3 linked regions of the Hymenobacter swuensis DY53 genome follow. The main gene of each other region encodes a partner of the protein of the gene in region 2 in a complex. Links are inferred from orthologs where the notes say so. Each region holds a gene or a part of one and is shown on either strand. Other genes may lie near its edges.

The links. The genes of interacting proteins can lie anywhere in the genome.
Region 1: pnp (region 2) and rny share a complex: the UniProt entries of both Bacillus subtilis proteins name them as parts of the possible RNA degradosome complex. The link is inferred for Hymenobacter swuensis DY53 from one-to-one orthologs.
Region 3: pnp (region 2) and pfkA share a complex: the UniProt entries of both Bacillus subtilis proteins name them as parts of the possible RNA degradosome complex. The link is inferred for Hymenobacter swuensis DY53 from one-to-one orthologs.

The regions. Positions count from the first base shown.
Region 1 is NZ_CP007145.1:709,442-712,416, reverse strand. Bases 1-2,931 are described here. They hold rny (ribonuclease Y), read right to left. Parts: upstream 2,350-2,931; coding sequence 652-2,349; downstream 1-651. Other genes in these bases: HSW_RS04535 (hypothetical protein), read right to left, coding at 2,811-2,931; HSW_RS04540 (cell division protein ZapA), read right to left, coding at 2,483-2,773; HSW_RS04550 (hypothetical protein), read right to left, coding at 1-523. In the rest of the region: more of HSW_RS04535, read right to left, coding at 2,932-2,975. UniProt on the Bacillus subtilis protein: Endoribonuclease that initiates mRNA decay. Initiates the decay of all SAM-dependent riboswitches, such as yitJ riboswitch. Involved in processing of the gapA operon mRNA, it cleaves between cggR and gapA.
Region 2 is NZ_CP007145.1:2,413,550-2,416,509, reverse strand. It holds pnp (polyribonucleotide nucleotidyltransferase), read right to left. Parts: upstream 2,581-2,960; coding sequence 421-2,580; downstream 1-420. Other genes in the region: rpsO (30S ribosomal protein S15), read right to left, coding at 2,777-2,960; HSW_RS11665 (sigma-70 family RNA polymerase sigma factor), read right to left, coding at 1-287. UniProt on the Bacillus subtilis protein: Involved in mRNA degradation. Catalyzes the phosphorolysis of single-stranded polyribonucleotides processively in the 3'- to 5'-direction. Necessary for competence development in Bacillus subtilis.
Region 3 is NZ_CP007145.1:1,914,969-1,917,923, forward strand. Bases 1-2,911 are described here. They hold pfkA (6-phosphofructokinase), read right to left. Parts: upstream 1,987-2,911; coding sequence 1,015-1,986; downstream 1-1,014. Other genes in these bases: miaA (tRNA (adenosine(37)-N6)-dimethylallyltransferase MiaA), read left to right, coding at 1-284; HSW_RS09555 (hypothetical protein), read right to left, coding at 289-897; HSW_RS09565 (tellurite resistance TerB family protein), read left to right, coding at 2,251-2,679; HSW_RS09570 (aspartate aminotransferase family protein), read right to left, coding at 2,796-2,911. In the rest of the region: more of HSW_RS09570, read right to left, coding at 2,912-2,955. UniProt on the Bacillus subtilis protein: Catalyzes the phosphorylation of D-fructose 6-phosphate to fructose 1,6-bisphosphate by ATP, the first committing step of glycolysis.

The DNA.
Region 1 (2,975 bases), 1.7 Mb from region 2 along the record:
CCCGATCCGTGAAGTTGGCAAACCGTACCTGCGAAAAGCGGCAACTTGCTCCAACAGTTGTCCACCGGGACTGGTGGCTGACGTAAGCTTCTACGTGGGGCTTGCGAAAGCTATAACGGTACAGGCGCAACGGAACAGAATCCGGCAAGGCTTTCTGGAAGTCATCATAATACCGTGCGCCGCCCTTACCCAAGCCATAACCCATCATGGCTCCTAGCAGCCAGCCATCGCCCAAACGACGGTACGTACCTATGCTAGATTCCAGTTGCCGGATGCGGTAGTACAGGGAATCAGTGCCATTGGTTTTCAGGCCCCCAGCTGCTCTTACCACCACATATTTCAGTGGTGAGTACGCAGCTGAGCCCTCTACTCGGCCGCTGAAGTAGCCGCTGGCCACTACCTCGGCTTCGCCCTTGATATGAATTAGCGGGGCACTGGGTTGTAATGGGGCATACAAGGAGCAGCCTGTTAGTATCACCATCACACTGCCTGATACAGTTATAGAGCGTATGAATCGATCCATAAATTCTCCTTGTTAGTAGTACTCACTAAACCAGAGTTGCCAAGCAGCGCAAACGTTGCAGCCCTAATAGCAAAACCGCCCCCGCAGCCAAAGCTACGGGGGCGGTTTTACGTTGAGGAAGTATCGTACTACTTGGCGTAGGCCACGGCGCGCATTTCGCGGATAACGGTGATTTTGATCTGGCCGGGATACTGCATCTCCTTCTCGATTTTCTGCGAGATTTCGTAGCTCAACTCCTGGGCTCGCTCATCGGTTACGTTCTCGGCGTCTACCATCACGCGCAGCTCGCGGCCGGCCTGGATGGCGAAGCACTGGTTGACGCCCTTGAAGCCGTTGGCGGTTTCTTCCAGCTGCTTGAGACGCTTGATATAGCTCTCCATCATCTCGCGGCGGGCACCGGGACGCGAGCCAGAAATGGCGTCGCAGGCCTGCACCAGGGGCGAAATCATGGCCGTCATTTCCATCTCGTCGTGGTGGGCACCGATGGCGTTGACCACGTCGGGGTGCTCCTTGTACTTCTTGGCCATCTCCATACCCAGGATGGCGTGGGGTAGCTCGGGCTCCTCGGTGCTTACTTTCCCGATGTCGTGGAGCAGGCCAGCTCGCTTGGCTTTTTTCACGTCAAGTCCCATTTCAGCGGCCATGGTGGCGCAGAGGTTAGCCACTTCGCGGCTATGCTGGAGCAGGTTTTGACCGTATGAGCTGCGGAAGCGCATACGGCCCACCATCTTGATCAGCTCGGGGTGCAGGCCGTGAATGCCCAGGTCGATGATGGTTTTCTCCCCGATTTCCACGATTTCCTCATCGATGTTCTTGCGGGTTTTGGCCACAATCTCCTCGATGCGGGCCGGGTGAATCCGGCCGTCCTTCACCAGCAGGTGCAGGCTCAGGCGGGCCACCTCGCGGCGCACGGGGTCAAAGCCTGAAATGATGATGGCCTCGGGCGTATCATCCACGATGATTTCGACGCCGGTAGCGGCTTCCAGGGCCCGGATGTTGCGACCCTCGCGGCCGATGATCTTGCCCTTCACGTCGTCCGACTCGATGTTGAAAATGCTCACGCAGTTTTCAATGGCGTGCTCGGCGGCGGTGCGCTGAATGGTTTCCAGCACTACTTTCTTGGCGTCCTTAGTGGCCGTGAGCTTGGCCTGGGCCACCACGTCCTTGATGTAGGAGCTGGCCTGGATCTGGGCTTCGTTCTTGAGGCTTTCCACCAGCTGCTCGCGGGCTTCGGCGGCCGTGAGGCCCGAAATGGTTTCGAGCTGGGTGGTTACCAGCTGGATTTTCTCGCTGAGGCTCTGGCGGGTTTCCTCCAGCTCCTGCTCTACTTCCTGCTCGCGCTGCTCCAGTTTGGCCAACTGATTTTCGAGGGTAGCGCGGCGCTTTTCCTCCTGGGCTTCCAGCTTCTCGCGCTGCTGCTGGGCCTGCAGCTCCACTTTTTCGCGGGTGGCATCCAGGTCTTTTTCCTTACGCTGAATGGTTTCCAGCTGCTTCTGGGTGGTCAGGCTGAGCTGCTTGATGCTCTGCTCCTGCTCCACCACGGCGGCCCGGCGCTCGGTCAACTCCTGATCGAGGGCCTGCTTTTGGCGGCGGCTTTCCTGCTCGAATTCCTGCTTGAGGGTGCGGAATTTATCTTTCGACTGCTGAATCCGCTCGTCGCGGGTGCGGGTGGCCTGGGCTTCGGCCTCGGCCAGCAGCTGCTGGGCGCGGGCTTTGGCGTCGGCTTCATGGTCCTGCCGGGCTTTACCAGCCAGCTGGCGCCCTAGTACCACGCCCACCACAAGGGCAAGCACGGCAGCCAGGACAATATAAAGAGTTTCGGACATGAGCTATAGAGGGGGGTTAAAGGAAGGAAGAAACCCATAGCTCCGTAGAAACGCCAATGCCCGCGCAGGCAGCGGGGCCGATTACCCCGCCCTGCTCGGGCTGCTACTTCGCGTTGCGGCAAGCCGCTCTCGGCTACACCAGCACCATTCCCGACAACAGCGTGTCCAAGCGCGCGAGGCGCTCGGTCAGGGCCGCATCGGTTCCGTCCTTTTCCTTGCTGACCTTGAGGCGGTCAGCCATTGTTGATAATGCAATCATGGCCAGCAGATCCTGCTTATCCTGAATGCCGTACTGTTCCCGAAATTCCTTCAGCCGCTCGTTTAGCAGCCGGCCTGCCAGGCGCAGGCGTTCCTCGTCCTCGGGGCTTACCCGCATAGGGTAATCCCGGTCGGCAACGCGGATTTTGATGGATAAATCGGACATCAGCAGCCAGTGGTCGGTGGGGTTGGGGTGGTGGTGGTTACTCCCTCAAATAGGCAAGGCACTTATCTATTTCTCGGATGTATTCGTTGAGGCGAAGTTTCAGCTCGTTGACATTGGCCGGTTCCCCGGCTATGGTATTGACAAGTTTAGTGATATTCTCCTGATTCTGGAAATCCTTCAGCTGCCGCTCCCGGTCGCGCAC
Region 2 (2,960 bases):
TCGTCGAAGCGCTTGGCTGCTTTGATCAGGCCGAGGTTGCCCTCGTTGATCAAATCGCCCAGGCTTAGGCCCTGGTTCTGGTACTGCTTGGCCACCGACACCACGAAGCGTAGGTTAGCCTTGGTGAGTTTTTCCAGCGCTTGCTGGTCACCTTCTTTGATGCGTTGCGCCAGCGTTACCTCCTCGTCGGGGGTTAACAGATCCACCTTGCCAATCTCCTGGAGGTATTTATCCAGCGACTGGCTTTCGCGGTTGGTGATCTGCTTGCTGATTTTTAGCTGTCTCATTGCGGGCGCGAGAGAGTTGAGTTGTTGATGCTAGTAAGGTCGTGTTGGTCCGGTATACGAGGGATACCCAAACGCGGGTACCGGGTCAGTTGAAAGCAACACCCCGGTACCCGCGAAAGTTCGGTGGGGCGGTTTAGGCCGCACCGTTGGTATCGGCGGCGCGCTCCGGTTTCGGAAGCAGCACCTTGCGCGAGAGGCGGTATTTACCGGTCTTTTTGTCGATGTCGAGCAGTTTTACGTCAATCTCCTGCCCTACTTCCAGCACCCCTTCCAGCGCGGCGAGGCGCTCGTGCGAAACCTCCGAGATGTGCAGCAGCCCATCTTTGCCCGGCATGATTTCCACAAACGCGCCGTACGGCTGAATGCTGCGCACTTTGCCTTTGTAGGTCTCGCCGATTTCCGGCGTGGCGGCAATGGCCCGGATCCGGTCGATGGCGGCCTGCATATCTTCCTGGTTGGAAGCGTAAATGCTTACGTGGCCTTTCTCGTCCTTCTCCTCGATGATAACCGTGGCGTTGGTGTCCTTCTGGATCTGCTGGATGACTTTGCCACCGGGTCCGATAACGGCACCGATGTACTCCTTATCAATCAGCATTTTGTGCGAGCGAGGGGTGTGAGGCTTCAGCTCAGCAGCCGGCGCAGCAATGGTCTTGGCCATCTCGCGCAGGATGTGCAGACGGCCTTCGCGGGCCTGGTGCAGGGCAGCCGTCATGATTTCGGCGCTCAAGCCCTGGATTTTGATGTCCATCTGGCAAGCCACGATACCTTTCTCGGTGCCGGTTACTTTGAAGTCCATGTCGCCGAGGTGGTCCTCATCGCCCAGAATATCGGAAAGCACGGCGTATTCGCCGGTTTCCTTATCCTGCACGAGGCCCATGGCAATACCCGAAACGGCAGCACGCACCGGAATACCAGCGTCCATCAAGGCCATCGAACCAGCGCAAACGGTAGCCATCGAGCTGGAACCGTTCGACTCCAAGATGTCCGACACGATACGCACGGTGTAGGGGTTCTCGTCGTCGGAAGGCATTACCTTCTTCAGTGAGCGTTGGGCTAGGTTGCCGTGGCCGATTTCGCGGCGGCCAGGGCCGCGGTTAGGCTTCACTTCACCGGTCGAGAAGGCTGGAAAGTTGTAGTGCAGCATGAATTTGCTGTAGCCCGAGGTCATGGCCGTGTCGATGATCTGCTCATCGAGCTTGGTGCCGAGGGCTACGGTGGTCAGCGACTGGGTTTCGCCGCGAGTGAACAAAGCCGAGCCGTGGGCACCGGGCAGGTAGTTCACCTCGCTCCAGATAGGGCGGATTTCCGTCAGGGCGCGGCCGTCGAGGCGGGTACGCTCCTTGATCATCATGTCACGGATGGCCTTCTTCTCGGCCGACGAGTAGTAGCGGCCGAACATCTTCATGTCCAGCTCGGGCTGCTCTTCCAGCAGTTTCTCGGTCAGCGACTTCTTAATGGCGCCAAAGCCTTCCTTGCGGCCGGCCTTGCTGGGGTTGCCCGAGTGCGCCACTTTGTAGGCGTGCTCATATACGCCCTCGTGGATGCGCTTCTTCAGATCGTCGTTTTCCTCGTACTTGGGGTACTCGCGCTTCACGTGGGATTTCTCCACTTCGGCGGCCAGCTCCAGCTGCACGCGCACCTGCTCCTTGATAGCTTCGTGGGCGAAGGCAATGGCTTCGACCATTTCCTCTTCGCTCACTTCGTTCATTTCGCCTTCCACCATGGCTACCGAATCAGCCGTGGCCCCTACAATCAGGTCAATGTCGGCGCGAGTAATGTCGGCGGTGAGGGGGTTGATTTGCAGCTTGCCGTCGATGCGGGCCACGCGAACCTCCGAGATGGGGCCAGCGAAGGGAATATCCGAAATCGAGAGGGCAGCCGAGGCAGCCAGGGCGGCCAGGGCGTCGGGCTGCACGGTTTTATCGGCCGAAATCAGGGTAATCATCACCTGCACCTCGTAGTGATAGTCCTTGGGGAACATCGGGCGCAGGATACGGTCTACGATACGGCACACCAGGATTTCGTAATCCGAGAGGCGGCCTTCGCGGCGCTGGAACGAGCCGGGAATGTTGCCGGCACCACCGAATTTCTCTTGGTAATCAACCGACAGGGGCAGGAAATCCACGTCGCCGCGCGAGCTGGGCTGCGACACGACCGTAGCCAGCAGCATGGCGTCGCCGAGGCGCACCACTACGGCGCCGTCGGCAAATTTGGCCAGCTTGCCGGTTTCGATGGAAATCTGCCGCCCGTCGGGCAGCGTAATGTGTTTGGTAACCGCGGTGTAATTGGGCATCTGAGAGGGTGCTTGTGGAAAGCGTGCAGCGGGCGAGCAGCCGTAAAAACGGGACCGGCAGCGGCCCCATTTTGCTCTAAAAAATCATATTCTGAAAATTCAACGACCGAAGCTGGCAAATGGTGCACTTGGTTTCGGACAAAAAAAGAGCAGGGAACCTTCCGGGGTGGAAGGCTCCCTGCTCCAGGCGGTGGGCTTACTTACGAATGCCCAGCTCCTTGATGATGGCGCGGTAGCGGTTGATTTCGCGGTGCTGGAGGTAGTCCAGCATGCGACGACGCTTACCAACAAGCTTCAGCAGACCCAAACGAGTCGAGAAGTCTTTTTTGTTCACTTTCAGGTGCTCGGTGAGGTGTGAGATGCGGTGCGTGAACAATGCA
Region 3 (2,955 bases), 500 kb from region 2 along the record:
AAGAGCTGTACCAGCGCATTGACGCGCGCATGGACCAGATGCTGGCCCAGGGCCTAGAAGCCGAAGCCCGCGCCCTCTACCCGTACCGCCACCACAATGCCCTTCAGACGGTAGGCTACCAGGAGCTGTTCGCGTACTTCGAGGGCCAGTACGATTATGCTGAGGCCGTCCGTCTGCTCAAGCGCAATTCCCGCCGCTATGCCAAGCGCCAGCTCACTTGGCTCCGCCGCGATGCGGAGTACCAGTGGCTGGCGCATAGTGCGGGAAAGTGGGTAAATGCGTAATGGACTATAGCGCCCGGCTGAGCTGGAGTTGCGCGCCGGGCAAAATGTTGCCGCGCGTATCGTTCTGCAGGGCCAGGCGGCCGCCTAGACGCCAAGTGCGGCTCTGGTCAAGCGCCACATCTAGGCCGGTAGAAACAATATAGCCCACCTGAAACCCTCGCTCGTAGCGCGCCGAGTAGCCAAATTCCCCATCCTGCACCCAAGCCGAGGAAAAGCTCGTGAGTTTGGCGTAGCTGCCTGTTACACCCGCGCCGAGGCTGAACTCCACCGTTTTGTTATTGCCGAACGGGAGCCAGTAAATTTCCTGCTCCAGATTAACAGCCCGATAAGATTGCGGAATAGTGAAGCCGTAGCCAAACTCATACGGCTCGTTACCCCCGATATACGCCAGACGGGAGCCCAGCCGCCAATGCCGGCCCAGCTGCGGCGCGTATTCCAGGTGGGCCTTTAGTACTTTATAGTCACCGGTGCCATTGAGCGACTGGCCCACTCCTACCCGCAGCAGCGCGGGCCGGTGGGTAGGCTGCTTAGAGGGAGCATGTTGCGCCTCCGCCAGAATGGTAGTCAGGGACCAGGCCGCCGACATTACAAGACAAGGATAGATGTTACGCATGATCAGAAAAGAAATAAGTAGAGGGAAAGGAACTTTTTAATAGAATCGGTAAAAGACAAATTCCCTGCCAGATACAGCGTATCCAGCAGGGAATTGAATGGCTGAGCTAATAAGTTTTTACACGCTCAGAATTTCCACCATCCGCATGAAGCTCTGGTTGATGAGCTTCTTCTTATGAATGGTATCGGAGAAAGGGGTGTACACCAGCTTGCGGTCTACAATGCCGGCCATAACGTTGCGCATGCCGTTCATCAGGCCTTCCACGGCGGCAATACCAATCTGCGAAGCCAGCATCCGGTCGGCGGCAGAAGGGGAGCCACCACGCTGAATGTGGCCGATGATAGTTACGCGCGTGTCCAGCTCCGGAATAGCAGCTTTTACGCGCTGGGCTACCTGGTGGGCGTTACCTTCCTCCTCGCCCTCGGCTACCACTACCAGAAAGGAGGTCTTGGAACGCTGCCAGCTGGATTTCAGGCTGTCAATTACCGCTTCCGTCGACATCTGGGTTTCCGGAATCATCACAATTTCGGCCCCGCCGCCAATGGCGCAGGGAATAGCAATGTAGCCCGAGTCGCGGCCCATTACCTCCACGAAAAAGCACCGGTCGTGCGAATCGGCCGTATCCCGGATCTTGTCGATGGCTTCCAAGGCCGTATTTACGGCCGTATCGTAGCCAATGGTATAATCGGTGCCGTACAGGTCGTTATCGATGGTGCCGGGAGCGCCTACCGTCGGAATACCGAACTCCTGCTCAAACAGGGTTGCACCGGTGAAGGTGCCGTTGCCCCCAATGGCTACCAGTCCGTCGATGCCATGGTTTACCAGTTGGTCGAAGGCCTGCTGACGGCCTTCCTTGGTCATGAATTTCTGGCTGCGGGCCGATTTGAGAATGGTGCCGCCTTTCTGAATGGTATTAGAAACGGAAGCTGAATCCAGCTTCACGAACTCACCCTTAATCATGCCGCTGTAGCCGCGCATGATGCCATATACTTCGATGCCGTGGTACACGGCCGTGCGAACCACGGCCCGGATGCAGGCGTTCATGCCGGGCGCGTCGCCCCCACTGGTGAAAACTGCAATACGCTTCATTATACTTCCTCTTGGGTACTCAAACAAATACCCGACGGAGCCGGGCCGGGCAAAGGTGGCAAATCCCGGGGGAATGTTCAGCCTCTGACCCCGTAAAAGATAAAATAGCCTCGGTGGGCGGCTGTTTTTTGCCGGGCTGCGTATGCTTCCTATTGCAGTGTTTCTGCCAAAAAGCTACCTTACTGAATACCACTGCAGCCTCCCATACTCAGTGCTCCTGCCCGGACTGTTCCCCCCATCCGCAACTGCCTAATGCCCGCCCGTATGTTTGGTTTTTTTGAAAATGAGCAAACCAGAAAAGTTAAGAGCCACCTGATGAACCTGGCCGCCCTGGCCAAAGCCGATGGCCACCTCGACGAGCGGGAAATGAGTTTCATTGTGGCCGTAGGCCGCAAAAACGGGATGCGGGCCGATGAGGTGCGTTCCATTGTAGGCAATGCCAGCACCATCCGCCTGATCATTCCCGACAACGATTCGGAGCGGTTCGACCAGATCTTTGACTTGGTGGATATGATGCTGGCTGATGGCGTGGTAGACGACACGGAAATGGATTTCTGCATCGGGATGGCCGAGAAGCTCGGCTTCCGCAAAGACATTGTACAGGTGCTAGTACGCAAAATCTCGCAGGGCGTGAAAGATGGTTTCCCCCGTGACCAGATTAAGGAAGATACCCAGGCGTTTTTAGGGAATTAAGAAATTAGAGTCAAAAAAATTAAGACCTTAGAACTGAGAACCAAGAAGTGAGCCGCTGAGCAGCCCTTTCAAGGGACGGTTCAGCGGCTCACTTCTTGGTTCTCAGTTCTAAGGTTTCAAGTTCTTACTGCTTCTACGGCCCGCAGCAAGGCGGCGCAGGCATCGTCAATCTGCTCCAGCGTGATGGTGAGGGGAGGGGCGATGCGCAATGAGTTGTCGCAGAACAGGAACCAGTCGGTCAGTATATGTTCCTGCCAGAGGGCTTGGTCGATGATG